One region of the Selenomonas sputigena ATCC 35185 genome, then DNA from elsewhere that is predicted to be linked to it. Evidence: riboswitches for the same ligand, from Rfam matches in the RefSeq annotation. Region 1 holds a riboswitch; each other region holds the start of a gene.
What was found. Region 1 has a riboswitch for cobalamin ahead of SELSP_RS07150 (sirohydrochlorin cobaltochelatase). Riboswitches for the same ligand answer to the same signal wherever they lie in the genome.
Positions count from the first base shown of each region.

Region 1 (9,973 bases):
CTCATATCCCTCGGCCTTCTCACCGCCCTCTTCATTCTGCAGATGCGCCGCTCGCTCAAACGTTCGACGCTCGTCAACTCACTCATCAACGAGTACATCGACCATCTCGAAGACCCTGCACTCATCGACGCGATCTATGCCTACTGCACATCGGACTGGCGGCTGCGGCGCATCATGAAGAGATACGGCGGCACACGCACGGACATCGAGACGCTTTTCCAGAAGCTCCTCGTCTGGGCGAACTTCAGGAAGGGACGGCGCTTCGTCCCCATCTCCGCCTTCTTCTTTGCCGGATCTCTCGCCTACCTGCTGCGCAACAAGGACGCCGAACCGAAGAAGCTCGCGATGAAGATGATGAATTTCTTCCATATCTGATGCAAAAACGCCGCTCGACCAAGCCGAGCGGCGTTTTCTTATAGAAAGAAGATGTATCGTTGTTTTTCTTACTTGGACTGGAGCATATCCCATGCTTCATTCGCACGATCAACGAAGAGACCGCGGATGAGCCCGTTTTCACCAATGCCATGAATGTACGTGTTGACCTTGAAGCCCTCCTTCATGAGGATGGACTTGTGCGAATCCGGCTCGTTACCAGCCATATCGTTGTTCGCATGATCGCCAGCAACCATCATCAGCGGCATGAGCGTGACGGACTTAATGCCCTTCGCCTTGAGCTCAGGAATGATATCCTCCAGGCCCGGCCAGCCCTCAACCGTGTAGATGTAGGTGTTCTTGAGCTGCATGCGGTTGATCCCCGACTGAATGACGCTGTAGTAGGCATTTGCCGGATGCGGCGTTCCATGCGCCATGATGAGGATAGCTTCATTATCAGCAACCTCAGGGAACTGCGTTGAAAGCGCCGAGAGCGCTTCCTTGACATCATCGCGCTGCTCTTCCTGACCCTGCCAGTAGATGAGCGACGTGCCGAGCGTCATCCTCTTGAAGCTGTCCTTGTACTCGTTGAAGATCGCCTTGTCGTAGGCATATTCCATACCCGGAACAACATCGAGCGAGCACAGCGCAATGCGCGTATAGCCATCCTTCTTGAGCTGCTTCAGCGCCGCTTCCGGTGTCGGAATATCAAGCCCTTCTTTGGCCTTGATACGATCCACGATGATATGCGAAGTGAACGCCAACTCGACCTTCACATTCGGATGAGCTGCCTGAATCGCCTTGACCGTCGCCTCGATCGTCTTCTCGCGCGAATCCTTGAAGGTCGTACCGAAACTCATGACGAGGATGGCATCCTTGTTCGGGAGGTTCTGCATCTTGGGATTGTCGTACTTCAAAGCACCGATTTCCGATGCCTCAAGAAGCGCGGGAGTCGCATCCGTAACTTCAGGATTCAGCATGTAAGCCGCGTCCACGGAAGGTGCCCCCAAGCCAAAGACAGCGCCACACGCAAGCGACATGGCCAGCATCTTCTTGAAATTCCTTTTCATTCAATATCTCTCCTTTGAAAATCAGAACATAAGCACATGGGGAAACACCCATCAAAGAGTGCTCCTCAAAAATTATGGCAGGCTTTGCGCCCGATGTCAAGTCATCGAGACAAAAACCGGTCTTGAAAAAGGAAGCTCCGTGTCTCCACACACGGAGCTGCTGCAGAGCAGCAAAAGAGAACTGGATCGGAAATAATATATGAGCAATGCTTTCCCCTGTAGCCCAAGCCGCAGGGAAAACTCTCCGCCGAAATGGATCCCCTTTGCCCGCGAAGGGGAAGGGGTTTCGGAGGGGAGGCACTACAAAAGAAAACCCGGCCTTCAGCCGGGATTCATTGCGTTGCGCAATAATCCCCTTCCCCATCACTCGCAGGTCAAACGGTGATTGTCAGCTAGGCAGTTCTCCTGGCTCCAGGTCATCGCTACTCTGCGCCTTCCCAAGGAAAACTCCCCAGTGACATTATGCAGATTCGCTCGCTGTTACAGTGGCGGGACCGCTCCGGCATTGACCGGATTCCCTATTAAGTCTTGCGACACCTAACCCAATCGATATGAAGTTTTTATGTTCTCATGAACTTCATGTATTATGGTAGCACTATGCGCGTCCCTTGTCAACACCTTTTATGAAAACTATCCGATTTGCTATTACAATCAACCTTGCTATTGCAATGCACCGTTGCCATAGCTCCAATGTTTTCAAGCCTTGCGGAATGTTTTTGCTGCGCGAAACCCGGGTAAGAAACGAATGCGCCTCCCCCATTGCAGAGAAGGCGCACACGCGCAAACCATCCGTCAGCTGATACCGACAACCTCGTAGCCTGCATCGACAATCGTCGCCGAAAGAGCCTTGTCTGAAACGTCGGCGCTCAAGGTGACGACGGCATTCTTGTTTTCCAGGCTGACTTCCGCCTTTTCCACGCCGTTCATGCCTTCCAAAGCCTTCGTCACATGGGCGACGCAGTGGCCGCACATCATACCTTCGATAGAAATCGTCTTTTTCATTACACTTGCCTCCAATTTTTCATCTGCCTGCATTTGTGCAGCTTCTTCCGCTCCCGCTTCTGCTTCTGCTTCCTTCTGCAAAAGGAAGCCGGGCAGTTCACGCAAAACCTTGCGCTTATCTTTCCTATCGTCATAAACGTCAAAAAAGTTCAGCCGCAGAGCATTCATCACGACACAGAAGCTTGAAAGGCTCATCGCCGCCGCGCCGAACATCGGACTCAATACGATGCCGAACACGGGCAGCCAAAGGCCTGCCGCCAGCGGTATGCCGATGACATTGTAGAAAAACGCCCAGAAGAGATTTTCCTTGATGTTGCGGATGACCTGCCGCGAAAGGCGAATGGCCGCGACGACGTCCCTGAGCGACGACTTCATGAGGACGACGTCGGCAGCATCCATGGCAATGTCAGCGCCCGCACCGATGGCGATGCCGACATCGGCACGCGTCAAAGCGGGCGCGTCATTGATGCCGTCTCCTACCATGACCGTCCTGCCGCTCTCCTGCAGACGGCGCACGACCTCTTCCTTGCCGTCGGGCAGAACGTCAGCGACGATGGCAGAAAGGCCGAGCTTCACGCCGACCGCGTTCGCCGTACGGCGGTTGTCTCCCGTCAGCATGACGGGCTGCACGCCCATGCGCAGAAGTTCCTCGATCGCCTCGCGGCTATCCGGCTTCAAGGCGTCAGCGACGGCGATGATGCCGAGCAAGCGATCCGCAGCGGCGAAGAAAAGCGGCGTCTTTCCCTCCGACGCGAGCTTTTCCGCCGCCGCCTTCATGTCCGCTGTCAGAAGCCCTTTCTCCTTCATCAGCGCCATGCTGCCGCCGATCACCTCTCGACGTTCACCCGAAAGCTCCGCCGTGCCCGTGACGCCATGCCCGGGCAGTGCCTGGAAATCCTGCACCTTCGAGAAAGAAATGCCGCGCTCTTCTGCCTCGCGTCGAACGGCAACGGCAAGTGGATGTTCACTCTGCGCCTCCAAGGCGGTCGCCACGCAAAGAAGCTCTTCTTCTCCTACACCTGCAGCAGGCATGAGATCCGTCACGCGCGGCTTGCCTTCCGTTATTGTGCCCGTCTTGTCGAGCACAACGAAGTCTGCCTTGCCAGTCGCCTCCAAAGCAGCCGCCGTCTTGAAGAGAATGCCGTTCTTCGCTCCCTTGCCGCTGCCGACCATGATGGCGACCGGAGTAGCAAGTCCTAGGGCGCAGGGGCAGCTGATGACGAGCACGCTGACGGCACGCGCGAGAGCGAAGCTCGCCGTCTCGCCCAGAAGCAACCAAAGAGCGCCCGTAGCAAGAGCCAAAACAATGACGACGGGAACGAATACGCCCGACACTTTGTCAGCGAGCTTCGAGATCTCCGCCTTTGAAGCGGCGGCGTTCTGCACCATCTCGATGATCTGCTGCAGCGTCGTGTCCTCGCCGACGCGCCGCGCTTCGCAGGTCAAAGCGCCGTTCTGATTGATCGTGGCGGCGCTCACGAGACTGCCCGGCGCCTTGTCCACAGGCAGGCTCTCGCCCGTCAGCGCCGCCTCATTGACGGCGCTCTCGCCTTCGAGCACCTTGCCGTCGACGGGGAAGCTCTCGCCCGGCAGTACGAGAAAGACGTCGCCGACGGCGACCTCCGAAGCGGCGACAACGACCTCCTCGCCGTCCCTTACGAGTCGCGCCGTCTTGGGTGCAAGATCCATGAGCCCCTTGATGGCATTCGTCGTCTTGCCCTTGCTGCGGCTTTCCAGCCACTTGCCCACCGTGATGAGCGTCAAGATCATCGCGGACGTCTCAAAGTAGAAATCCATGCCGCCCGCAGCGACGCTCTGCCAGTCGCCGGCTCGCGCCGCGAGAAGCATGGAGAAGAGATTTCCCGTACTGTAAACGAAGCCCGCCGCACTGCCAAGAGCTACGAGCGTATCCATGTTCACGCCGCCCGAAAAGATATTGCGAAAGCCGTTGATGAAGAATTTCTGATTGACGATCATGACGGCGACAGCGAGAAGAAGCTCGTAAAGGCCGATGACGAGCGCATTGTTCTCCATCGCCTGCGGAATGGGAAGCGCAAGAAGCATGTGCCCCATCGAAACGTAGAGAAGCGGCACGAGGAGCACGAGCGACACGATAAAGCGGCGCAGAATCTTCGGCGTCTCATGATCTTCAAGCGCCTCTCGCTCTTCTCGCATATCCTTTGCCCGTCCTGCCCCCTTGCCGGCAGCAAGGCTCGCGCCGTAGCCCGCATGCTCGACAGCGGCGCAGATCATCTCCGACGTCAGCGGCGCATCGTAACTTACGAGCATCGAATTCGTCAGAAGGTTCACAGACACCTCCCGCACGCCCGCCAGATGACGAACCGCCTTGTCAACACGCGCACTGCACGCCGCGCACGACATGCCCGTGATCTGATACTTTTCATTTTCCGTCATAAGAAAAACACCTCCTCGTTTCCTATGACTATTTGAACAGAATATACGTCGATGCGATGTTTGTCAAGAACAAATTTCATTTCCCACTTTCTTTAACGCACTTTGCACAAGTTCCGCTAGATAATGCGCCGTCGGCGCGAGCGCAGCGGGGTCTACGCGAAAGCTCGGATTGTGGATGGCAGCGGACAATCCCGTTCCAACCAGCACGAAACAGCCCGGCACGTTCTCCTGATAGAAGGCAAAGTCCTCACCGCCCAAGGATTTCGGAGCAGACACAACCTGCAAATCACACGCCTCTGCCACCCGCTTGGAAAACGATGTCCAAAAAACATCGTTCGCCGTCGCCGGCGGCCCTTCGTACCAATCCGTCACCACCTCAGCGCCATGCGCCTGTGCCAGACCTTCGGCCAAAGCACAGACGCGCTTACGAATCAAGGCGCGTTCTTCTCCATCCATGCTGCGCGTCGTTCCTTCGACGAGCGCTTCTTCAGGGATGACGTTCCACGTATTGCCCGCGGCGACATGCGTGACGCTCACAAGCCCTGCCGAAAACGGATGAAGGTTGCGCGCGACGACGGTCTGCACCGCTTGGATGAATCCCGCCGCCAAAGGAATCGGATCGATGCCGCGCTGCGGATGCGCGGCATGCGTCCCCTTGCCGATGAAGCGAAATACGAAGCGGTCGACTGCCGCCGTGACAGCACCTTCCGATATGCCGACCGTGCCAACCGTCAAAAGGGGCGACGCGTGGAGTCCGAAAATTGCCTGTACATCGCGCAGGGCTCCTGCCTCCATGAGTACCTTAGCCCCGCCCGGCGCCTCCTCTGCTGGCTGGAAGAACAGGCGCACGCGCCCTTTCAGCTCCATCTCGCGCTTTTTGAGCAGAAGCGCCGCACCGAGAACGGATGCTGTATGAAAATCATGCCCGCAGGCGTGCATGCGTCCCTCATTCTCCGAGCGATACGGCAAATCTGTCTGCTCTTCGATGGGCAGGGCGTCGATATCGGCACGCAAGGCAACGACAGGCTCACCCTCGCCCACTTCCGCAACAATTCCTGTCGAAAGCGGTAATTTGAGAATGCGTATGCCCGCACGTTCCAAGGAAGCACGGATGCGCTTCGTCGTTTCCACTTCTTCATAGGAAAGCTCCGGATGGCGGTGAAACCACTGAAATTCTTCCTCGATATATGCTTCGATGTTTTCGATAGCTGACATAATGTTTTGCCTCTCTAATTCATATATGTTTAGTATATTATATGGTATTATATAGTGACTGCCCCATTTTGTCAACAAATCTTCTCGTCCCGCTGTATCATCTAAAGACATCAAAAAAATCCACACACGGCACAGACCTACAGTTTCTGCAGCAAAATAATCTGCACATGCAGCAAATTTTTGGGGCATGAAGAAAAACCGGCACCCGTCAAGGACAGATGCCGTTTTTCATTCATGCCTGCAGATCATCGACATGCACCAGGCGCGTGCAAATGCGCCGCGCTAATGCCTCGTTGTGCGTGATAGCAATGAGGATCATATCATGTCTTTCGACTTCCTGTAAGATGACCGACCAGATCTGCGCCTGTGTGATGGGATCAAGGCTTGCCGTGATCTCGTCGGCGATGAGCACGCGCGTCTTGGGACTGAGCGCGCGCAGAATCGACAGCCGCTGCAGCTGACCGCCCGAGAGCTCGTTCGGCCAGCGTGTGAGCCAATCAAGCTCGGCGCCGATCGCCCTGAGGAGTTCATCCGGCACATCCCATGCTTCGCTCAGGGAATCCTTCACCTTCCAGCGCGGATCCATCGCCTTTTCCGGATGCTGATAGATGAGCTGGATGGGATTGTAACCGCCCTTCGGCAAGGCTGCACCGTCCAATGCAATAGACCCTTCCTGCAGCGGCAGATAGCCTGCAAGGAGCAGCGCGAGCGTGCTCTTGCCGCGCCCGCTTGATCCTAAAAGAGCGAGCCGCTCCCCGTCTGCAATATGCAAAGATATATTCTGCAGAACGGGAGCGTTCATCCCATAGCGATAGGAGAGATTCTTCACATCGAGCATCTCATGCACCTCCCGCTTCCGTCATCTGCCGCACCTCTTGCGCCGAATAGACCTTGAAACTGTTCTGCGGCAGGGCATGATAAAGCGCCTGTGTATAGGGATGCTGCAGATCGCTGCCGTCGCCGCAAAATGCAGCGGCCGGAACCCTGTCCACGGTTCGGCCTTCATAGAAAACGGCAACCGTGTCGGCAACTTCGACGGCGAGATCGATGTCGTGCGTGATGAGCAGAATGCCCTTTCCCGCATCGGCAAGCTCGCGCAGAAGCTGCAATGCCTCGACGGCGCTCTTGATATCCATGCCAGGCGTCGGTTCATCCGCGATGATGAGAGCGGCGTCCGTGATAACCGCTGTCGAAAAGAGGACGCGCCGCGCCATGCCGCCCGAAAGCTGAAACGGATACAGGCGCTGAACCTTTTCCTCCAAATGCAGACGCCGGAAGGTCGCCGCCATATCGACAGGCGAACCGTAGAGCCCGCATACCTCTTTGCCGACGCGCATGAGCGGGTCGAGGTGTGTCACAGACTGCGGGATCAACGCCAGCTCCCGTCCGCGCAGCTCTTCCTGACGCGCCGCATCAAGCACGGTCCCGCGATAGATCATCTCGCCGCTCGTCACGGCGTTGTACGGAAGGATGCCGAGCAGGGCATGCGCCAAAAGGCTCTTGCCCGAACCGCTTGCGCCGACGACGGCAAGGATTTCTCCTGCACCCAGGCACAGATTGACATCGTACATCCCTGCCACCAGTGTATGCTTCAGTGCGCTCTGATACATGCGAAACGACACGGACAGATTCTTTACTTCGAGAAGTTCTTGTCCCATAAAGCCTCCTATTCCTGTCCGGACTGTGGGTCGAGAATATCGCGCAGTGCTTCGCCGAGACGATCAAAAATCAGAACGACGAGCAGCAGCAAGAAGCCCGGGAAAAATGCCAGCCACCACATGCCGAGCGCCAGATAGCGCATGGACTCCGCCAGGATGATGCCGATCGCCGGCATATCGAGCGGCAGGCCGTAGCCGAGGAAGCTGATGGCTGCCTCATGCATGATCGCATGCGGAAAGAGCAAAACAAGCCCGATGATGTACTGCGGTGCAACATGCGGCACGAAGTGCCGGCGCGCGATGGAAAACCACGAGCAGCCATACTGACGTGCCGCCAGAACATAGGGCTGCGAGCGCAGCTGCATGACTTCCGCACGGATGACACGCGTCAAACGCGGCCAATGCGTGACGATGACGCCGATGGATACGCCGAGGATTCCGCCGCCCATCATCACCGAAATCATGAGGATGAGGAGGATGTGCGGAATTCCCATGCAGAGATCGACGAGCCAAAGAACGAAGCGATCCACCTTGCCGCCGAATGCCGCCGACAACGTTCCGAGGAGGAGCGCGATGCAGGAGCTGAAAAACGCGGCGGCAAAACCGATCTGCAGACTGATCGACATGCCCTTGACGGAGCGCAGAAACATGTCGCGCCCCATGTTGTCCGTACCGAACGGATGAAGGACGGACGGCGCAAGATTTTTCTGCCCGAAGTCGACCGCATAGGAACTCTCATCCATCGTTGTACCCCAGAGGAGCAGTCCCAAAATGAACAGGATCGCAAACACGGCAAAGATGAGTCGGCGCTGACGGACACTCAGACCGCTTTGCGCGAGGGGAAGCGCCTTGTTCATGACATCCCCCTCCCCTCGCGCAGCTGCGGATCCACAATCCCATATAGAATGTTGGCGATGAGATTACCGACAAAGATAAAGATTGCACTGAAGACTGCAATGCCGAGCAGCAGTGCAAGATCGCCGCGCAGCCCCGCCAGCGTGACCGTACTGCCCAGTCCCGGGTAGGAGAACACCGTCTCCGCGAGAATGGCGCCGCCAAACAGCTCATTGAAGGACGCGAACTGCAAGGTGATCGCAGGCAGCAGGATGTTACGCAAACCATGCCGCCGCACGCGCTGCCAAAGATTCTCGCCGCGCGCCTCGGCAAAGAGCATGTAGTTCGTCCCCATCACCTCGATCATCTTTTCGCGCGTCTGCAGCGTGATGGAAGAAATCCCCGTGACGCTGAGCGTCAGTGCCGGCAAAATCAGATGATGGATCTGCTCTGCCAGCGTAACCTCCTCATGCAGCTTTCCGATGGGAGCGGCAAGCGCGAGCGGAAACCACTGCAGCTTGACCGCGAAGAGCATGAGGAACAGGAGTCCGAGCCAGAATACCGGCACGGAGACGCACAGAAGGGAAAATCCCTGAATTGCCTTGTCCAGGCGGCTGTCGCGGTACATTCCCGCGAGCACGCCCAGAACAAAGCCGATTGCGCCCGACAGCGTCCACGCCGTCATCATCAAGAGAAGCGTAAGGCGAAACTTTTCTCCGATGACTTCGAGTACAGGGGCGCGATAGATGAACGATGTGCCGAAATCACCATGCAGAATATTCCCCGCCCAAAGCAGGAAGCGTTCGAGCGGCGGCTTGTCAAAGCCCCAATAAGAGGCAATGAGCGCATGCTGTTCCGCTGATGCCGCCTTATTGATGAAGTACGCGTCGATGGGATCGATGGGCGAATTGGCGAGCAGTATAAAACTGATGACGCTCACCGCAGCCAGGAGGAGCACAAGCCGAAACAGATTGCCCCCAAGAAAGCAGACGATTCTCTTATCCATTTACTTCTTCCACTGCCATTCGTCAAGTGTTATAAGGATCCCCATGCCCTGTCCGCGCTCACCCACACGCAGCTGACCGAGATCGAGCTGATTATTGACGAAATACGGCACCTGAACCGTCGCAATCCAAAGATAAGGGATATCGACCTTCGGCCCCGTCACGCCATCCCACTGTGCCGCACGGAACTCGCGCAGCATCTCCTCATCGGTCGCAGCGGCAAGTGCCCGATCGATATGCGCAGTGACCGTCGGATTGCGATACATGGCAGAGTTGTTGATGACATTCACCCCGACCTGCGAGGAATGGAAATAATTGTAGATTGCTTGCGGCGTATAGTCGCCAATCGCCCATACCGTCGGGATGTTGCGCGCTATCTTGCGGGCCTCCGACCACGGCGTCG
Region 1 is NC_015437.1:1,568,577-1,578,549, forward strand. It holds gene SELSP_RS07145 (hypothetical protein) at 1-375, shown strand, start outside; gene SELSP_RS07150 (sirohydrochlorin cobaltochelatase) at 444-1,442, opposite strand; cobalamin riboswitch at 1,821-1,998, opposite strand; gene SELSP_RS07155 (heavy metal translocating P-type ATPase) at 2,235-4,859, opposite strand; gene SELSP_RS07160 (amidohydrolase) at 4,923-6,074, opposite strand; gene SELSP_RS07165 (ABC transporter ATP-binding protein) at 6,307-6,912, opposite strand; gene SELSP_RS07170 (ATP-binding cassette domain-containing protein) at 6,914-7,732, opposite strand; gene SELSP_RS07175 (ABC transporter permease) at 7,741-8,589, opposite strand; gene SELSP_RS07180 (ABC transporter permease) at 8,586-9,572, opposite strand; gene SELSP_RS07185 (ABC transporter substrate-binding protein) at 9,573-9,973, opposite strand, start outside.

Region 2 (10,219 bases), 450 kb from region 1:
ATATCGTTTGATTCAGTCCTTCTTCTCTGCCTCACCGCCTTCCCACAGATGTTTCATGATGTCGGGATAGAGCGCTTCCAGATGGCCTTGGATCTGGTTCACCAAGGCAACGATCAGGGACGGGTCGAACTGCTCTACCCCCGATGGGATGCAGCAGGTCAGCAGGAGATTGCCCGCTTCGTCACTGTTGTACTTTAACATGCGATACTCATTGTTCAGATTGTCCAAGTACGCTGCAAGGCCCGGTTTCTCCTTCGCCGCAGCGATACGTGCGGCGACTTCAATCTGAATCAACGTATAGACACTGTCATCCACGAGGATCATGAAAGGCAGATCCTGCCCCCTAAGCGGCAGATTGCTGCGAAAAACATGTGAATGAACAGCATCCTCCGCCTTGTGCATCTCAATGCCCGAAATCTTCTCCTGTACCAAATAGGCTTGGAGCTTTGCTGCTTTTTCCTTCGCAACCATGCTTTCCGCCGCCGCGTCCTTCTTCATATCTTTCTTTTCTTCTGCTTTTTTCTCACTCATACGAGGTCCTCCCTAACCAAAAATCAATGTTTGCAGATACGGCAGCGGGTGCAAAACGTCCCGCCGCCTGCCTGCTTTTTCATCCTTTCTATTTCCTTAGAAACTCCAGCGAAGGCCTGCGTCGACGCGCCAATCAGTCTTGATGTCGCCGCCGAATGTCTTTTCAAATGTGCCATAGAGGCTCGTTTTGTCACTGAGCTTCATCGTGCCGCCGAGCTGGAGACCAAGCCATGTATCCTTTCCTTCTTGATGCGTCGTTTTCCACGGATTCGTCCCGTCAGAGTAATCCGTCGAGAGATCGCCCGCGAATTCATGATAGAGCGACGCTTTGAGGAACCATGTGCTGCTCTTCGTTTCTTGACCGAAGCCAAGACCAATGCGCCCGACGAAGCTGTTCATCGCGCCTTGGCGTACATACATCTTCTGTCCGGCATAGTCCGTATCACCCGTGTAGTTGACACCGTTCAGATGGCTGTAGATCAGCTCGATCTGCGGCTCGACGAAACTGCCGCCATTCAGGTTGATACGTCTGCCGTACTCTGCCGAGAGTGAACCGCCCCAGGTGTGGAAGTCGCCCTTGACATAGTGATTGAAGTCGTTGTAGACCGTGTACTCATTAGAGAGTCTGCCGATCTTTGCAATGAGATCGACATATTCGCCGTTCTTGCCCGACCATGTGCCATAAATGCCGAGGTTGCCTTCCTTGTTTTCGCCATTGCCTTTTGCAAAGGAAGATGTTCCCTTCATGTAGCTTCCAGCAACGCCGACACGCCAGTCGTCTCCAACCTTCTTGTCGTAACCGACCTGGATCGTCGTGTAGTTCATCTCGAAGTTCGTCTTGTCCTTGTCGCTCGACGACTTGCCGCGGTAGACACGCGCCCAAACGCCCTCATCTTCTGGCGAAAGTCTGAGATCGCCCATGCGCTTCATAAGGTCGTTCGCCTCGGCACGCCACGCCATCGTCGATGCCGTCATCGCCGACTTGACGCCGCTCATGAGTTTCGTCTCGTAGTCGCCATACTCAATTTTCGGCTTCGGCTGCGGTTTCGGCTCTGGCTTCGGCTGCGGCTCTGGCTTCGGCTGCGGCTTCGGCTGTGGCTGTGGCTGCGGCTCTGGCTTCGGCTGCGGCTCTGGCTTCGGCTGTGGCTGTGGCTGTGGCTGCGGCTGCGGCTCTGGCTGTGGCTGCGGCTCTGGCTTCGGCTGTGGCTGCGGAGCCTTTACCGAACCTTGACCGCTCGCTTCCGACCAATCCATATTTGCCTTTTTCAGCGTCTTGGATGAGGCGACCAGACCTTCAGAGATCATCGCCTCGCCTTTGAGATTCCTCTCCCCCGTCTTATATCCGTCGTAGTAGAGCTTTCCTGCGAGTGCATTGAGCGTCTTGTAGACTTGCGTCTCGTCCGTCAACGTAAGACCGTTGCTGTCCGTCACCATCGTGACCGAAGAATTCTCCGCCGCTTTCTTGATATGCACATCGCCCGCCTTATAGTGCTCGGCTTTCGTGCCGTCGCCTTCATGCTGATAGACGAGCTGCATATTGCCGGAGTAGTTGTCAATCGTGATCTTGTGCGGATCGTTCTGCTTCAAGATGCCCTTGTCTGCCTGCAGACGAGTGACGCGGCTATCCATAGCAATGCCCTTTTCTCTAGAGCCGGTTTCCTTCTTGTGATGATAGCCAGTGCCGACCTGCTTATGTTCCCATATTGCACCGTTGGCGAGCAGCATGGAAACATTGCCGGGGTTGTAGCGCCATTTCTGCGTCTGCTTGTCAATCCCATTGATGTCAGTCGATACCATTCCCTTGAAGAAGGAATTCTTATTATTCAATCCCAAGACGATATGACCATCGCCCTCCGAGCTGATATCGCCCGTAATCTGTACAGGACGCGTATTCGAAGTCGCGACCACATTGCCATTCCCATCAAACTTAGAATTGACGAATACTGTGCCACGGTCATAAGCAGCGATGGACGCGACATCAGTACCCTTGATAATGCCGCCGCCGATGGAGATTCTCGCACCATGCGACTCAATCGCACGCCACATCGTCGAGTCGATGTCCACGAGTCCCTTGATATCGACCTCCGCGCTGCCCATATTCTTGCGAGCTTCGATCGCACCGAAATCCTCACCTGTATTCTTCACGCGGATTTTGACGGCATTTTCCATCTTGTCGTCGTTCTCAATCACAAGCTTTGCTTTTCCATGACCGCTCATGTGTCCCGGACCGCCCGGATAACCCATGACGAAGATGCCGCGTCCGTAGAGACTGCCCTTCGGATCCGACTCGATATTCATGCCCTTGACATTCTTGATCGTAAGCGTGCCGCTGTAGACGGTGATGGCATTCGGCGTGCGCTCCCAGCCTGCCTGCGGGCCTTCGTTCGGCAGAAGGCCATGACCGCCGGGACCTGCCTTGATGTCGAGGCGATGCCCCGTCATATCAATCGAACCTTCAACGTCGCCGTTCCAATAGATCGTCCCGAACTTATTGTCCCTCGCCGAAGTGACGGGCTTATCCGCCGCCTTTACCTCAAGCTTGATGTCGCGATGGAAGGTATAGTTCCCCTTGCCGTCGTAAACGCCCTTGCCTTTCCAATATGCCTTGGTATCGTTCGTATCGAAATTGCCTTCGGCAATTTGCTTCTTAATCGTTTCACCCGTCAAAGGAGTTGTATCTTTGGGCTTTACATGAGCGCGCCCGTTTGACAGCCAGTAGTCGAGATCCATCTGCTGCGAAACGGCAGATCCCGTCAGCCCTTCAGCGATCATCGCCTTGCCCTTGAGATTGCGCTCACCATTGACGTAACCATCGTAATACAGCTTGCCTGCAAGCGCATTGAGCGTCTTGCGCACCGCAGTCTCATCGCCGAGATTGACACCGTTGCTGTCCGTCACCATCGTGACCGAAGAGTTCGCGGCAGCATGCTTGATATGTGTATCGCCGTAGAACTTGTTGGGATCTTTATGGGCCGGATCGCTGCCATAGTCCTCCGTCTGCGTGCCGTCATTGACATGCTTGTAGTAGAGTCGTGCACTGCCGGAGAAATTATCAAACGTAAGCGGCTTATAGTCGTTGCGGTCAATGCCGGTATTCAGACCGTGGAAATTCTTGTAGTTCCCATTCTCTATGGTATCATTCGTATACCCCTGGCCACTGTCCGAACGGAAGGATATATCTGCCAGCCGCTTCGAAATTGACGATGCCGTCAGTCCCTCAGCAATCATCGCCTTGCCCTTGAGGTTTCGCAGACCGGATCTTGCACCATCATAATAGAGCTTGCCTGCGAGTGCATCCAGCACGCTTCGGACTTGCGCTTCGTCCGATGTTGTGATGTTCTTGCTGTCCGTGACCATCGTGACCTCGGAGCCTTGCTTTGCCGCCGCAATCTTGACATCGCCCGCTTTGTAGTCCGCTGCTTTCGAACCGTCGTTCTCATGCTCGTACATCACCTTCATATTGCCGCGGAAGTCGTCGATGAGGATGTTGCGCTTGTCCTTCTGGCGGATGATGCCGCCGTCGGCATTAAGGCGGCTGACACGGCTGTCGCCCAGCTCCGCCGTACCATTCTTATCCCTGCCCGTGCCGAACTTCGTATGTTCCCACGTACCACCGTTCTTGAGAACGAGATAGCCATTGCCCGACGCCAATTCCCAATTATTCTGTGGCCATGTGTACATATCGGTAGTAAAGAGTCCCTTGAGGATGGAATTCTTCGTCGTCAGACCGATATAAGCGGAGGCAGATCCTGCTTTCACCTGTATATCGCCCTCAATCTGCACATCGCGATTCTCGTGCATGGGGACGACGTTACCTTCACCATCCATCGTCGCATTGATCTTTGCCGTACCGGGCGAGTTTACATAAAGCGCCGCATCACCCTTCGAGACGATTCTGCCGCCGCCGATGGTGAGCGTGCCTCCATCGACGACCACGCCTTTCGGTGCATCAATATCGACCATGCCGTCGATTTCCAACCGCGCAGCGCCGTTGTAGCTTTCGAGATAGATGCCCTTGTCCTTAGACATAATTTTCACGGCATGATCTGCATCTGCCTGATTCTTGATATAGAGGTTCGCATTCCCCTTCCTCTGATCACCTACCAGATGGATGCCGTTGTTGTGCGCCTGAATCGTCGTCTTGCCGAGCGACTTCAGCTCAAGCGTACCACCGTTCACCAGAATGCCGGTGGACTCGTCGCCGCGACGCTCTCCCGATTGCGTACGGACATTGCCGACTCCGGTATCAATATTCAGCGCATGCCCATTCATATGGATACTGCCGTTCTTTCCTTTGCCCCACAAGATACCACCGAAATCATAGCGGCTGTACTCGTTCAGCGCCTTGACGGGATTGTCGCTGAGCTTGGGAGAAAATGCAGCGTCGTTGCTGAAGCTGTAGGTCGAGCCGCTGCGAACGCCCTTCTTGTCCCAATACTTCTGCTCACGGACTGCACCTTTCCAGTCGCCCTCCGCAATCTGACGTCCTTCGCCGATATCTTCCTTGACGCTTCCCTGTCCATTTGCTTTGAAGGTGATATCCTCCAACTTCTTCGACGCCGATGAAGCAGTCAGTCCTTCGGCGATCATTGCCTTGCCCTTGAGATGGCGCTCGGTAGCGGCAGCATCGTAGTAGAGCTTGCCCGCAAGCGCGTTCAGCGTCTTATGGACCGCAGCATCGTCCGACAGATTCACACGATCAGCATCTGTGGCGACCGTGATTTCAGCATTTTCCGCCGCACTCTTGATATGCGTGTCGCCCGCTTTGTAATGGGCGGTGTCCGTGCCGTCGCTTTCATGCTTATAGAACAGCTTTGCTTTGCCTTCGAACTTGTCAATGGTGAGATCCTGCGTATCATTCTGGTGAATCGCGCCGCCGTCCGACTTCAAATGTGTCAAATGACTCCTGCCAATCGTATCGCCGCCGATACCGACCGACTGATTATCCCAACGCGCACCATTTGCCAGCAGAAGACGAGTACTCCCGCTGCCCGAGCTGCCAATCTTTCCCTTGATGTAGGACTGTTCCGTATTGAGCGCTGCACCGAAGACGCCGCCATTGCCCTCAAGCAACACGTTGCCTTCGACCTTGACATCGCGCTCCGTCGAAGCAGCGTCAACGCCGTCACCGGCGCTTCTCGCATTGATGAATACCTTGCCTTGCCTCGTGATATGCACGGCTTTCGCATTCGCTCCGGCCATCATGCGTCCGCCGCCGATACGGATTTCGCCGTCATTCGAGGCATAGAGAAGATTTTCCTTATCCTGCTCGATATCGACAAGCCCCTTGATGTCGACGAGGGCGCTTCTCGATGATGCACCTTTTGCCGTGATGGCGTTGCCTTTTTCCCCGCTCGATGTATTGCGAATCTTAACTGCATGCGGTGCTGTATCGTCGTTTTCTATGACGATACGGCCATCTCTGCGACTGGTTGCCATGGCATAGATGCCGTGTTCTGAGCGCTTGCTGCCCGTAATATTGATATCGATGCCGCCCGCACGCTTGATTTCCAGATTTCCGGCAGTCGCCACGATACCGCTCGCATATCTTTCATCCGAGTCCGCCGTACTGTTCAGCGTCAGCCTATGAGCCTTCATATCGACAGTGACAGGCCCTTCAGGAGCCTCCTCATCAACCACGATACCGCCCGTATAATATCGCTGCGCAGGGATCACCTTGTTGTCGCTCGCCTTCGTGCGAATGATGACGTCCTTGTCAAAGGTATAGTGCCCGTTGTCATCGCCGTAGCCATCATTCTTCCACTTCTCGCTCAGATCCATGCTGTCAAAACCGACTTCTGCAATCTGCTGCGTCGTATCCAGCACGGCAGAAGCGGGCGGCGTAGATGGCTGTCCAGGCGTCGTGCCTGGCGGCGTAACAGGCGGCAAGGGAGCAGCGGGCGTACCGTCCGTGCTGCCTTGCCCAGTCGTCGCAGAGAACTTCATGCGCTCGACCTTGACTTCTGCCGAAGATGCCGTCAAGCCTTCCGCGAGCATTGCCCGACCCGTGAGATGGTCTTCCCCGCTCTTTGCTGCATCGTAGTAGAGCTTACCTGCGAGTGCGTTGAGCGTTTTATGAATCTGTTCTTCATTCGCTGCAGGATTTGTGCGGTCCGTCACCATCGTGACGAAAGAGTTCGCCGCCGCCTTTTTGATGTGCGTATCACCTGCCGTGTAGTGCGATGTGTCTGTGCCGTCGCCGCCCGTATGACTGTAGTAGATCTTTTGCCGACCCGCATAGTCGTCAATCGTCAGCTTGCCTGCATCATTTTGGAAAATGTTTCCCTCATTGCCATTCGTGCTTGAGAGTCGGGCAAGCCGCGTGCCGCGCCCGCCGTTCATCGTATCCCACGTCGCGCCGTTCTTCAAAAAGAGCGTCGTCTTTCCCGTTGCGCCAGCTTCCGTACCGCCGAGCCATTTGGAATCCGCTCCATTAAGGCCGAGGTAGACTTCGCCGCCGTTTTCCGTATGAATGGGACCTGCCAGCTCCGTCTTTTGATCCGCAGCATCGGTGCCCGCCTCATTCACATTGAAATAGGTTTTGCTCGATCCCTTCACCCACATCAACCATTGATCGCGCGCCTTGTTGTCGGCAATCTTCAGCTTGCCGCCGCCGATGCGCAGAACGCTGTCTTTAGCAGAATTGAATTCATCACCAAACTGAATGCCGCGCTGGATCTTCGGATCGTCAATATCCACGCGACGAATATTCAGCGTATTACTCTCTCCTGTCACATGAATACCATACGTACTCGGTGATTTCACGTTCCCCAGTCCGGCTTCCGTCCAATAATGGTAGACGGCTCCCGGTTTTATCGTGAACGTGCCATCCAGATTGAGCGTCGCTTTACCCGGCGCCCAAATGCCGCGGGCAAATTCTCTGCCTGCCCAAAGCTCATTGATCTGCACATCTGCATGGATATCCGCTTTCATCGGTTTTTTTGCATATTCGTCGAACCGAATGCCGCTTGTCGCACCGCCATGCTGATCGGCATCCTTCCAGTTTCCATGGGCATTGATGGTGATGAGACGGTTTGCCGCACTGGCATTGTTCTTATCGCTATGAACAGTTAACGTTGCATTAGGGCGAATATGAAGTCCCGAGGCGCGATTATTCTCATTCTTTAGATTGCGAATATCCAGTTTGAGATCGTGCCCTGCCATATCGAGCGTAAGCGAGCTGTTCGCATAAACAGCCGATGCGCCATTCACAATATTCCACTTGATCGTATTCTTATCTGCCTTGACCTCGGTATCCGCCGTCAGCGTCGTATCTTCCTTGATCGGTCCCTGCTCTGCCGCCCACGCCGGCACTTGCCATGAGCCTGCCAGCAAGGCTGCGGCAATGCCTAAAGTCAGTTGCTTCAGACGCGCTTTTTTCCTCATATCTTTATCTCTCCTTTGTTCTGTGAAATCGCTTTCTTCAGCGACTTCTTTTCTCTGCCATGTTTCTCAGCGGCGCAGTCCGCGCCATAAATACTCTCAAACCGCTTACCGGCCTGCCAGCCTTTCTAACAGGTTCTCAGCCTTTCCAACACCATTGCCATCGCCTCCCTTGACAGCACTCCAACAAAAAAACGCGACACAAAAAGAACACATAGCCTTCCATGAAAATGAGAACTGTCAAACGACAGCCCAAACTCCTTGGCCTGCTACGCGCCATCTTGTATCGCGCAAGTGACGTGACGAAAAGAAAACAGGCGGCACTCTGACTTAGCTCATCATCCTGCCATCTCTTTGTGAGAGACGTACGATGGCAGGACTCCCCATACAGTTGCGGAACAGCTCCGGATTCACACCGGATTCCCCACACTCAGCCTTGCGGCTTCCATTTCTTGTGGTATGAAGTTGTCTTGGCTCTTGGAAAGCTCTCAAAAGCCATGCCGTAACCAGCAGAAGCGCCTCCTCTTTTCTTTTATAACCTATACGCATTTATCATATCATAAATCAAACAATATGAATAGCCGTAAGGTATATGTTTAATTATTTTTTAATATTTAGAAGCTATGCTCCACGCCGACGACAAAGCTGCGTCCCGGAGCCGTCCACCACTGACCGGCTCCACCGTAGTTCACATTGGAACGCTCAGCATAGAACTTATCGAAGAGATTGTTGACCTTGAGATAGACCTTCGTCGTTTCCATGATCTTATAGTTCATGCCGAAATCGCAGACCCAGTACGACGTCTCCGGGAAAGCGTTGTCCACGGGACCCGGACGGTCAATCATGGCGCGTGCCATCAAGGATGCGTCGAATCTCCGATTCTTGTAATCCACACCGATATTCCACTGATGCGTCGGCAAATAACCATCAACATTTGCTTTGCGCTGTTCGGTCTTACCAACATGCGTGTTCGTATAGCCAAGGCGTGCACTCACATGTGAGTCAAAGCGCTTCGCAAGCTGCAGATCCCAGCCATGTGCATCCTCATCGCCAACGTTGATATTCTGATATGTCACGGGATGAAAGCCGATACGATCCTTGGAATGACGCCAATAGTAGTGCGCTGCAACATTCAGTCCTTTGCCAAAATCATGCGCAATACCGATCTCCCGCGTATCGCCGGACTCGGGCTTGAGGTTCGGATTGCCATATGTCGGCGCATAGAGCTGATTCGGCGTCGGGGTCAGGAAATACTCGGTATAAGCTACATAGGCATGAGTTCTAGGCGTAATATCATAGCCAAGGCTCACGCTCGGGCTTGTATGGCTGCCGAAAGCCGAATTGCTGTCGTAGCGAATGCCGCCGATGAGCTTGAGTGCAGGCGTGATGTTCCACTGATCTTGCAGATAGACGGAACGATTCACGAGGGATCTCCCGTCAATACTCACTATTCCTCCGTTCCAAATCGACGTATCGTCATACGTGAAATCCACACCGGTCGTCAGGAGATGATCGCCGAAGCGCTTATCATACTGGTCACTGAGCTTCCAGCTGTAGACGTCCATCTCGTAGCTCGATCCTAGCGGCGTCCACATGTTATGGTAAAAGAGATTATAATTATAGCGGCTGCGGGAAAGGACCATCTGATTCTTCGAGGTATCGTCAATCTTCGCATTCCAGATCAAGTCTACATCAAAATGATCGTAGCGTCCTCGATTCTGCTTCAATCCCTGCTGCTTTTCATACAGCGCTTGATAGCGGTCTCCATCCTTGTAACTGCGCAGGTTGAGCACAAGGTACGAAGCCTTGCTGAGATCTTTGCCGAGGTGTATGTTGACGGAATCAGCGTCGAGTCCTGAAGGAACTTCATTGCCATGCCCATCTTTGAAGTCGTTGCTCTTGTCCTTCTGATACTTGAGCCGCCAATCAAGACCGTTCTCGCTGCCCTCGTAAGCAACACTGTAGAGCTGCTTGCCGAAGCTGCCATAAGCCGCCTCAACCGTCGCTTTCGCGTTCTTCGCCTTCTTCGTGATGATGTTGATGACGCCGCCCTTAGCATCCGAGCCGTAAAGCGTCGATGCCGAGCCGCGCAGCACCTCGATGCGGTCAATACCGCTGAGATCCTTCATCGCTGATGTCAGTGACGCCGCAAAGCCACCTGCATAATTCTGCTTCACACCATCAATGAGAACAACAACATCCTCCGAGCCATTGATATAGAACTTTGTGCTGTTATTATACCCTGCCGGCGCATACTGATTGACCGTAACGCCCGGGACATCGCGCAGAGCCTGCGTCAGATCCG
Region 2 is NC_015437.1:2,014,303-2,024,521, forward strand. It holds gene SELSP_RS09265 (hypothetical protein) at 13-531, opposite strand; gene SELSP_RS09270 (autotransporter outer membrane beta-barrel domain-containing protein) at 628-7,917, opposite strand; cobalamin riboswitch at 8,214-8,368, opposite strand; gene SELSP_RS09275 (TonB-dependent receptor plug domain-containing protein) at 8,529-10,219, opposite strand, start outside.
Region 2: it holds a riboswitch for cobalamin, as region 1 does, so the genes downstream of both, SELSP_RS09270 (autotransporter outer membrane beta-barrel domain-containing protein) here and SELSP_RS07150 (sirohydrochlorin cobaltochelatase) in region 1, are expected to answer to the same signal.

Region 3 (10,219 bases), 370 kb from region 1:
ACACTTGAGGTTGCACGTCTTCGTCGAATTCCAGACGACGACGGGTCCCATTCCTTCGGCTGCACCGTTTTTCATGCGATGCGCATTCTTCGTATAGCGCAGCGAGTCGCCGAAATACTCGCGCGCAAAAAGAAGCTTCGTTACACTGATCATGAAATAAAAATCCTCCCGTTTATTCCTTTTGTTCTTCCTGCTTTTCAATCACGCGCATGCCGTCGAGGATCAATCCGAGCTTCAGCCGCACATTCTCCTCGAAAGAAAGCTCCAGCTTGCTGAACGCCGCCGCCTGAAACAGCGAATGGAAAAGCTCCGAGATGATCGCCGTCGGGATGTCGCAGCGAAATTCGCCCTTCGCCTGCCCCTCCTCGACCAAACGCGTGAAAAGCACCGTAAAAGGCGGCGCCGAAACGCTCGTCTCTGACCGCTTCAGCAAGGTCGCCTGCTGCGCCGCGCGCAGGAAGAGCGGCAGCACATAGCGGTTCTCCCCGAGAAGCCTGGCCGCCGCCAAGAGCAGCTCGCGCAGAATTTCCGTCACGGGTTTCTGCTCCTCGGACAGGACGCGCACCCTTTCTCCCAGCTCCTTCATGATGCGCCCCAGAAGTTCCATCAAGACGTCGTCCTTGGAATCAAAGTAATTGTAAAACGTACCGATGCCGAGTTCCGCCCCGCTCATGATGTCCGCGATCGCAACATCTTCCAGTCCGCGACTCTGAAACAGGCTTGCCGCCGAATCAAGAATCGCCTTGCGCGACTGGATCTTCTTCATCTCGCGTCGGCTTATCTTCTCTTCTTCCATACAAATCCCCCTCGCTTAAGGAGTCTCCTGCACACTCCAACTCTCTTTGCCTATTATACATGAATCCCCTTCATTTTTAAAGAAGAAAATGAAGCATCTTCACAAATTTAAGAAAGCACGATGAAATACGGTCGCTCAAAAAGCGTTTTGAACGACGAACGCTTTCGCGCACAAAAAAAGCGCCGGCTACTGCCAGCGCAAAACTTCAAAATGGTGACCCAGGAGGGACTCGAACCCCCGACCCTTTGATTCGTAGTCAAATACTCTGATCCAACTGAGCTACTGAGTCACAAGCTGACCGCTCTCGCAATCAACATAAGTGATTCTATCACAGGAAACATTCGTTGTCAAATAAAAATTTGCACGTCTCCTATTTTTTCCGTATAATGAGAAAGTATACAAGCCACAAGAAAGGAGCGCCCTATGGAAAAAGAAAAGAAAAGCCGCAAGAAGCGTCTGCTCTCCCTGATGCAAAAATATGTGACGATCTTCATCGGCGCCGTCATCACGGCCGTCGGGCTCGAAATCTTCCTCATCCCGAACAACATCATCGACGGCGGCGTCGTCGGCCTCTCCATCATGGCGCATGCCATCACAGAGCAGCCTCTGGGCGTCTTTCTCATCCTCTTCAACCTCCCGTTCCTCTACCTCGGCTACAAGCAGATTGGCAAAGCCTTCGCCCTCGCCACCTTGACCGCCATCGCCCTCCTCTCTCTATGGTCGGCCTACTTCGCACCGTTCCCGACCGTCACGCAGGATTTTTTCCTCGCCGCCATCTTCGGCGGCATCATCGTCGGTCTCGGCGTCGGTCTCATCATTCGCTCGGGCGGCTCGCTCGACGGCACGGAAATCGTTGCCATCATCCTCGACAAGAAATCCGTGTTCTCCGTCGGCGAAGTCGTCATGTTCATCAACCTTTTCATCCTTTCAGGCGCCGGTCTTCTCTTCGGCTGGGACAAGGCGATGTACTCGCTCGTCGCCTACTTCGTCATCGCCAAGATGATCGACGTCGTCGTGCAAGGGCTTGACGAATCCTACGCCGTCATGATCGTCACAAACGAACCGGACAAAATCAATGTCGCCCTCGCCGAGCGATTGGGACGCGGCGTCACCCTCCTCTACGGCGAAGGCGGCTACACGGGCGAGGAAAAAAAGGTTCTCTACTCCGTCGTCACGCGCCTCGAAGTCAACAAGCTCAAGGAAACCGTCCTCAGCATCGACGAAAACGCCTTCGTGACCATCAACGCTGTCCACGACATCGTCGGCGGCAGGTTCAAGAAAAGCGGACACTGAGCGCTCAAACCATAACGACCCGGCAGGCCGAGCCAAAAGTGCAGCTCGAACGACTGAACTCAGGCAAAGGCGACGCACCGTCTCCACGATGCAGCCGTCCGCGCGTACAATCTCCCGTCAGCCGATTTTGCAAACTGCTGCAGAAACAAGAAGCGGGGCTGCCGCATAAGTCAGACACGACTTATGCGGCAGCCCCGCTTGTTTGAAAGTCGACCCCCGCAGATTTCCCAAGTTTCACCGAAGCCATGAAGCCTTTGCCCTGCCGCATGGAGATACACTCTCTGGCGCTCTTTTTCGGCAGTCAAGCGGTATCGGCATTATGCGCCCTGTTTTTCCTGCGCATGATTCTCCTACTCGGACTCGGAATTGATCGGAACTGCCCTTCTTCTGCGTCAAACTCATGCATTGTCCTTCGCAGCTGCACGAGCTTCCGCCTCGACGCACGGATTCTTGCATCCGTGGATTCTTCGGCACTTGCGTCTTGCCTTACATCAGTTCCGCAAGCGCCCCTCAACCCTTCATGAACATTCGTTCCGCTTCCTGCCGTCCTGCTGCAACGGCTTGCCGCCCTTTGGATTCTCTCCGTGAGCTTGTTCACCATGGTCTCGGAATACGCTCTTCCTCCTCCACGATGCGCTCCATGCCTGAACCTTCAGCTTACCCTGAGCCTTTCTGCTATTTCTGCTGGCCTGCATACTAGAGTTTCTCCTCTTTCTGCAAACTTCTTCGCAAGGGATGCCTCCTTTCATCTGCATACTTATTATAAAACATTTCCTATAAGTTGTCAATAATATTTTGAAAAATCTTGAAACATTTCCAGTCAAGGCGGATTGCAATAGCAATCCGCCCCAAAACTGCATGGATAGGCTCTTTTTTCGGACCGATTCATTTGTACTCAGGGAATCGCCTCAAGCGGAATCACATGCGGCACACTATGCTCATCGACATAAACTTTCGTTTTTACATGGTATACCTCTTCCATCATGGCCTCCGTGAAAATCTCACGCGGCTCCCCCTGCGCGTACACTTCCCCCTTCTGTAAAACGATAATCTCATCGGCAAATTTCGCAGCCAAATCGAGATGGTGCAGAGTGACCAATGTCGTAAATTGATTTTCTTGCGTCAACTTTTTCAATAAGGTCAACAGCTTGAACTGCTTGTGCAGATCCAGCGCACTGGTAGGTTCATCGAGCAGCAATACCGTAGGTTCCCTTACCAGTGCCTGAGCAATAAACACAAGCTGCCGCTGCCCTCCACTCAAGGCCATGATGCTGCGCGAGGCAAACTCCTGCAAATTCAGCCGCTGCAGCACTTCCTCCGTCGCTCGAATATCTTCCTCTTTGACGCGGAAAGACAGCGAGCCCATACGCCCCAACATGACGATCTCAAAGACACTTAGATTGATTTTGCAGTCGTTGTCCTGAGACAGATAGCTTACCGTGCCGCTGAGCTCCTCGGACGAATATGTCTCAGCCAACTTGCCGTTGATCCGGATATCCCCTTTGCCCGACAAGATTCCTATGATCGTTTTCAGGAGCGTTGATTTCCCGGCGCCGTTCGTTCCGATGACAGCAGTCAGTTTTCCGGTCTGAGCGACGAAATCGACCCCCCGCAATATATTCTTTTGGGAATCGGAGGAATATCCAAAGGTCAGATCATGAACTTCAATCATTTGAAATAACTCCTTTTCCTAGTCAATACCAACGAGAAGAAAAAGGGAACTCCGATGATTGCCGTCACAATGCCGATCGGAAACATAGCGCCCGGAATCAGCATCTTGCTGCCAATGGATGCCAGCGACAAGATCGCCATTCCACATACCGCAGAGAGCGGCAGGAAATACCGCTGATCCTCACCGACCAACATCCTCGCAATATGCGGTCCGACAATGCCGATAAAGCCGATCGTTCCCACGAAAGAAACGGCAACTGCGGTAATGATCGATACGAAGAGAAAAACTTTGACTCTCAGACGCTCGACATTGACCCCCAGACCGGAGGCCTTTTCATCCCCCAGCTTTAATGCCGTCAGCCGCCACGATTCGCGCATCATAAGCGGAAGCATCAGGAGCAGCACGACGAAAACAATGGAGATGTTCATCCAAGTTGCTTTTGACAGACTGCCCATCGTCCAAAAAACAATGTTCTGGAGGGCTTCGGGCGTTGCCATATACTGCATCAGAGATTGAAGCGCCTGGAACAAGAACATCATGCCAATACCGGCAAGGATCATTGTCTCAGAGGAAAAGCTCTTAATCTTATTGATGGAGTATATGAAGAAACTCGTCAGTCCTGCGAATATAAACGCACCGAACGGCACCATGAATTCCCCTAGAAACTCCAGTGAGCTCAGCCCGACCACAATCACGAGAGAGGCGCCGAATCCCGCGCCTGCCGATATGCCGAGGGTATAGGGGCTGGAGAGAGGATTATCGAGAATCGTCTGCATTCCCGCCCCGGCAATCCCCAGAGAAGCCCCGACGAGCAAAGCCATGACGGCCGTCGGAAGCCGAATCGACCAAACGATGACATCGGCGTTTTTGGAAACCTCCGGAGCCTGTATCACCGCCATCCAAACATCCTGTGGCGTGAGCGAGGCCGGGCCTACAATCACGTCGGTCATAAAACTTATCGCGCAAATCAGCAGCCCGAGCAAAATAAAGATGATTCTGCGGTAACTCTGCTTTTTGTAGTCAAAATGGTCCTTCATCTCTTCCACTATGCTAAGCCCTTTCCTAATTCAAATGCATGAACCAAATTCCCCCATAGGAGAACGGAAGGAATTTTTCGTAGAATTCCTTGAGCGTGCCTTCCGGATCAACATCTGCGAACTCTTCGGGATAGTACGTCTTTGCCAGATACTCGAAGACAGCGCAGTCGTAGACCTCACGCGGCAGTCCATGATGAGCCGAATAAATCTGCTTGTTCTTGACCGCTTTCAACTTGTCCCAGCCATCGCGCTGTGTAAACGCCTTCAAGAGCTCCTGAGAATGCTCTTCGTTCGTATCAAATCCGAGACGCATGGCGGTAGCCTTTTTCGGCCAATAGGAACCCATGATCATGATGATGTCGGGATCCTTTTCCAGAATAAATTCGGGATTGACAGGCCCCGCCGACGCGACTACATCTTTTGTAATGAGATCGGCGCCGCACACTGTTGCCAATGCGCCCCATGCAACCTTGTTGCTGTATGCAGTGCCAAATCCTTCTGGCCCTTCATTGCCCGTCTCGATATAAACCGTCGGTTTCGGCTTGTTGATCTTATTGATGCGATCGGTAACCTTTGTCACGTGTTCCGTATAAAACTTTTTGAGCTCTTCCGCGCGCTCCTCTTTGCCCAACGCCTTGCCGATGGCTTCAATCGAACGCTGATGATTTTCAAGCTTCTCCGCATGATAGTCGATATAAATGGTCGGTATTCCGGCTGCATCGATCTTCGGCTTCACATCGGATTCGTACTGATCTTTCATATTCAACGGGATAAAGATGACATCCGGATTCAGGGAAATCACCTTTTCCGTATCGAAGGTCTTTTCATTCACGGCGCCGATGAGAGGAATCTTTTCCAGTTCCGGAAGATCTGCTTTGAAATGATTCCACATATCGGTACGATATTTGCTCAAATATGGATCGATTCCAACGATGATATTGGCAACATCCTTGCCTGTCAGTGCCGCCATCGTCATAAACGCACCGCCCGAAGCACTCCACTGCACAACGACGCGTTCTGCCGGCTTTTTCAACGTGACCGTCTGTCCTGTCACATCCGTAATCTCAATGGGTTTTTCATTCTGCGCCGCATCCTTCTTCACATCTCTGGAACCTCCGCAGGCCGTGAAGATCATGCTGACCAGCAGAAGAAGAACCACGGCAACGGAAACAATATACTTCTTTGTATGAAACATGAAAACACCTCGTTTCTTAAACTTTCGAAACAACTTCTCACAGATTCCGCCGGATCGCCGTCGATCCGGATCCAAGCGAACGCATATCGTCTTTCGCTCCTGCAATCACCCCCCCACAAAAGTCTCTCTTCCAACTTCGGATTTCGATTCTGCTCGTATTTCTCATACTCGTTATACACGGTTCGATGCACTCTATGCACGGGCAGCGGTGCATTCGCAATGAGCCAGCCTCCCGCTTTTCTCCACACAAAAAGTCCGTTTCCACCAAGGAACCGGACTTTAATCTAGTCTGCACAAAGACACCATGCCTGATAAGCTCAGGTACAGTATGAGCATCCATGTACACAAAATCTCCATCCCCGTCACTCGCAGGTCTATCGGCGATTGTCAATCAGGCAGTTCTCCTGGCTTCAGTTCATCGTTTCTTTGCGCCTTCCCAAGAAAGATCTCAGTGACTAAAAACGCTATGCGTTCTTCTGCAAAGTCGCTCGCTGTTACAGTGGCGTGACCGCTTTGGCTTATACCAAATTCCCTATTAAGTCCAAAGACACCTAATTCAATCATATGAAATTTTTATTATATGATAACATGAGGCCTTTAACGTGTCAATCAAAAAGCATAATATTGTTGGCAGTGTAAACTACACGCACAAACGTCCACTTCGTGGACATTGTGCGCCGCCCTTACATGAAAGAGCCAATCAGTCTGCGCCTACGGCTTGACTTCTTGGACTTTCATGGTAAATTTCTCTGAAAAATAAAGAAGCAGCCCTTGCAGGCTGCCCCTTTACTGCACACATTCCTTGAGCTTTTCCGGCGGCAGAAGACGCATCAATCCCATGATTGCCAAGATCTGATCGAACGCCGTCCCCGGATTCGCCACATTTCGGATCTTCACGACATGCGTGGCGTCCTTCCAGTTGTCAAACTCACTGTTGTTTTCCGCATATTCCAAATGATACTTTATCTCACTATTCTTATGTCCGAGACGAATCATGCGCTCGACGAGCGTCACATAGTCGACCATGAGGAAGATCGTTTCGAAATTCTCTTTCAAAAGGCGCGAGAGCTGCTTGACGCCATTCGCCTCCAACATCACAAGGCTGATCTTATGCTCCTGCAGCGCCGAAAGAACGTCTTTTTTCAAGACGCCATAATAGTCGCCCTTATATGTGACGTGCACAATGAATTCCTGCTTGAAGAATTCCGCCTTGCCGACAAAGCGGTAAAATCTCGTATCGGAATCAATCTTTCCGGGCTTCCGCGTCGTATATAAAGGAATGTAATGTATCCCCATCTGCATGAGCTTGCCGATCAGCACCGTCTTGCCCGAAGCGTGCGGCCCGACCAGCGCATAAATCTTATTTGTCATAATCCTCTCCTAAGAAAGCCGTTTGCACGGCCGGCGAAAAAGAAAAAGAGGGCCGCCCCTCCTCGTTCTCCTTATATCAAAAAAGCTGTCCCTACAGCAAAAAGATAAAAATCATAAAAACCTCTCATATGCTATCATACATCATTTCTTCTCCTTTGCCAACCATATTTTCTCTGGAGAAACAAAAAGCCGTCCTTATTTTTCGCTTAAAATTTCTGATTGAAATACAGGAAAATTTACAAAGGAAAAGGAAATGCGCGGGAAAAAGCGAATATATCCATGACGACAAGATACTGAGCAGAAAAATCGGATGTTATGACGAAAGGCGGGATGCTCCGTGTATTTTTACTGCGAAAAGTGCAAAAAAAAATATCCCATCAGCTCGATGAACTATCGCTGCGAATGCGGCGGCATGTTCCATCTGAACAAGGCGGCCAACGAAGAGACTGTGCATGAAGTCACGATCGGACACATGCACACCGAACTTTTGAGCATCAAGATTGACGGCATCGAGTATCTGCTGAAGACGGAGAACCTTCTGCCGACCGGATCCTTCAAGGATCGCGGCGCTTACACGCTGATCAATGAGATCCACCACGTCGGCATCGAGAAGATCGCGCTCGATTCGGCAGGCAACGCCGGCGCCTCCATTGCCGCGCACGCAGCGGCGGCGGGCATCGACTGCACAGTCTACGTGCCGAAGGAGACGTCGCCTGACAAACTGCGTCAGATTGCCGCCTACGGCGCGAAGATCGTCAAAGCTGAAGGCGGGCGCATGGGCGCGTGCCAAGCGGTCAAGGAAAACCTCGGCGACGCCTACTATGCTTCGCATGTCTACAATCCGCTCTTCTTCGAGGGCATGAAGGCGATGGCATACGAGATTTACGAGCAGCTCGGCGAGAGTGTGCCCGAGTACATCTTCCTGCCTGTCGGTAACGGCACGATGCTCTTAGGGCTTTACTACGGCTTCATCGAGATCGGCCGCCTGCCGCGCCTCGTGCCCGTGCAGAGCAAGAACTGCGCGCCGCTCTACGAGGCGTTCAACAAGATACCGGCAAGTCCGAAGACGGAGACGATCGCCGATTCGATCCGCATCGAAACGCCCAAGCGTCTGAACGACATGCTTGCCGCCGTCACGAACAGCGGCGGCGACGTCCTCATCGTCGAGGACGAGGACATCGTACGGTGCAAGGAGATGCTCGGACGCCGCGGCATCTACGTGGAAACGACAAGCGCCGCAGCTCTCGCCGGAGCCATGCAGATCTTCGGCAAGGCAAAGCCCGACAACTATCGTGTCGTCGTGCCGCTGACAGGCTCGGGACTCAAAGGATAATACGAATCAGGAGGCTGTATCATGTTCAAGAGAATCCTCATCGCCAATCGCGGCGAAATCGCCGTCCGCGTCATCCGCGCCTGTCAAGAGCTCGGCGTCGAGGCGGTCGCCATCTACTCCGACGCCGACAAGAACGCCCTGCACGTCCAGCTCGCCGACCTCACCTATCGCGTCGGCCCCGCCGATGCTACGGAAAGCTACCTCAACAAGGAAGCCGTCCTTGAGGCAGCCATTCAGACGAAGTCCGACGCCATCCATCCGGGCTACGGCTTCCTGTCCGAAGATGCCGACTTCGCCGAGATGGTCACGAAGGCTGGCATCGTCTGGATCGGCCCCATGCCCGAGACCCTGCGTCTCGTCGGCGACAAGGATGCGGCGCGCGCCGCCATGGCGCCGTCCGGCATACCGATGTCAAAGGGCAGCGCACCTCTCGAAAACAACGAGATGGCCTTGAAGGCTGCCGCGGAAGTCGGCTACCCCGTCATCTTGAAGCCCGTATCAGGCGGCGGTGGCAAGGGAATGTTCGTCGCGCATTCCGAAGAGGATCTCAAGAACATCCTGCAGCTCGTCGATCTCAAGAAGGTCGTCCACTACTTCGAGCACTATATCGAGCATTCGCGTCACATCGAAGCGCAGATCCTCGCCGACAACTACGGCACGGTGCTCTTCCTCGGCGAACGCGAATGCTCGCTGCAGCGCCGCAATCAGAAGCTCCTCGAAGAGTCGCCTTCCGTCGCCCTGACGGAAGAGATGCGCCGCGAGATCGGCCGCCTTGCCATCAAGGCGGCGAAGAGCGTCCACTACTCGAATGCCGGCACGGTGGAATTCCTCCTCGACCTCGCCGACAACAAGTTCTACTTCATGGAGATCAACCCGCGCGTCCAGGTTGAGCACGCCATCACGGAAGCCGTCACGGGCGTCGACATCGTGCGCCGCCAGATCCAGATCGCCGACGGCGAGCCTCTGGGACTCATGCAGAAGAACATCAAGATCCGCGGTCACGCCATCGAGTGCCGCATCAACGCCGAAGATCCCGACAACAACTTCCTGCCGTCCCCCGGCCTCATCACCTTCATGCACGAGCCGAGCGGTCCGCGCGTGCGCTTCGACAGCGGCGTGACGACGGGACTGACGATCGAACCGTGGTACGATTCCCTCATCGCCAAGGTCATCGTGCACGGCAGAACGCGCGGCGATGCCATCAAGATCATGGAACGCGCCCTGAGCGAATTTCGCATCGAAGGCGTCAAGACGACGATCGCCCTGCACCAGAAAATTCTTGAAGACAGCTACTTCCGCACGGGCAATATCGACACGCAGTTCATCAAACGCCGCATCACCTACTACGAGAACGAGCCGAAGAAGCTCAAGCTCAAGGACAAGCTCGATCTCGCCGCCTCCATCAACGCGAGCATGTATTACGCATAAAGCCTTTCCACAATCGAGTAGCAGACGGTGATTAGCCGCCGTCCTCTCACACCGCCGTACGTACCATTCGGTACACAGCGGTTTCAATAGGCTG
Region 3 is NC_015437.1:1,938,789-1,949,007, forward strand. It holds gene nirJ1 (putative heme d1 biosynthesis radical SAM protein NirJ1) at 1-153, opposite strand, end outside; gene SELSP_RS08950 (TetR/AcrR family transcriptional regulator) at 173-796, opposite strand; tRNA gene SELSP_RS08955 (tRNA-Arg) at 1,008-1,085, opposite strand; gene SELSP_RS08960 (YitT family protein) at 1,220-2,089, shown strand; gene SELSP_RS08965 (ABC transporter ATP-binding protein) at 2,985-3,761, opposite strand; gene SELSP_RS08970 (FecCD family ABC transporter permease) at 3,758-4,798, opposite strand; gene SELSP_RS08975 (ABC transporter substrate-binding protein) at 4,824-6,068, opposite strand; cobalamin riboswitch at 6,371-6,563, opposite strand; gene SELSP_RS08980 (nucleoside/nucleotide kinase family protein) at 6,780-7,364, opposite strand; gene SELSP_RS08985 (pyridoxal-phosphate dependent enzyme) at 7,702-8,697, shown strand; gene SELSP_RS08990 (acetyl-CoA carboxylase biotin carboxylase subunit) at 8,719-10,125, shown strand.
Region 3: it holds a riboswitch for cobalamin, as region 1 does, so the genes downstream of both, SELSP_RS08975 (ABC transporter substrate-binding protein) here and SELSP_RS07150 (sirohydrochlorin cobaltochelatase) in region 1, are expected to answer to the same signal.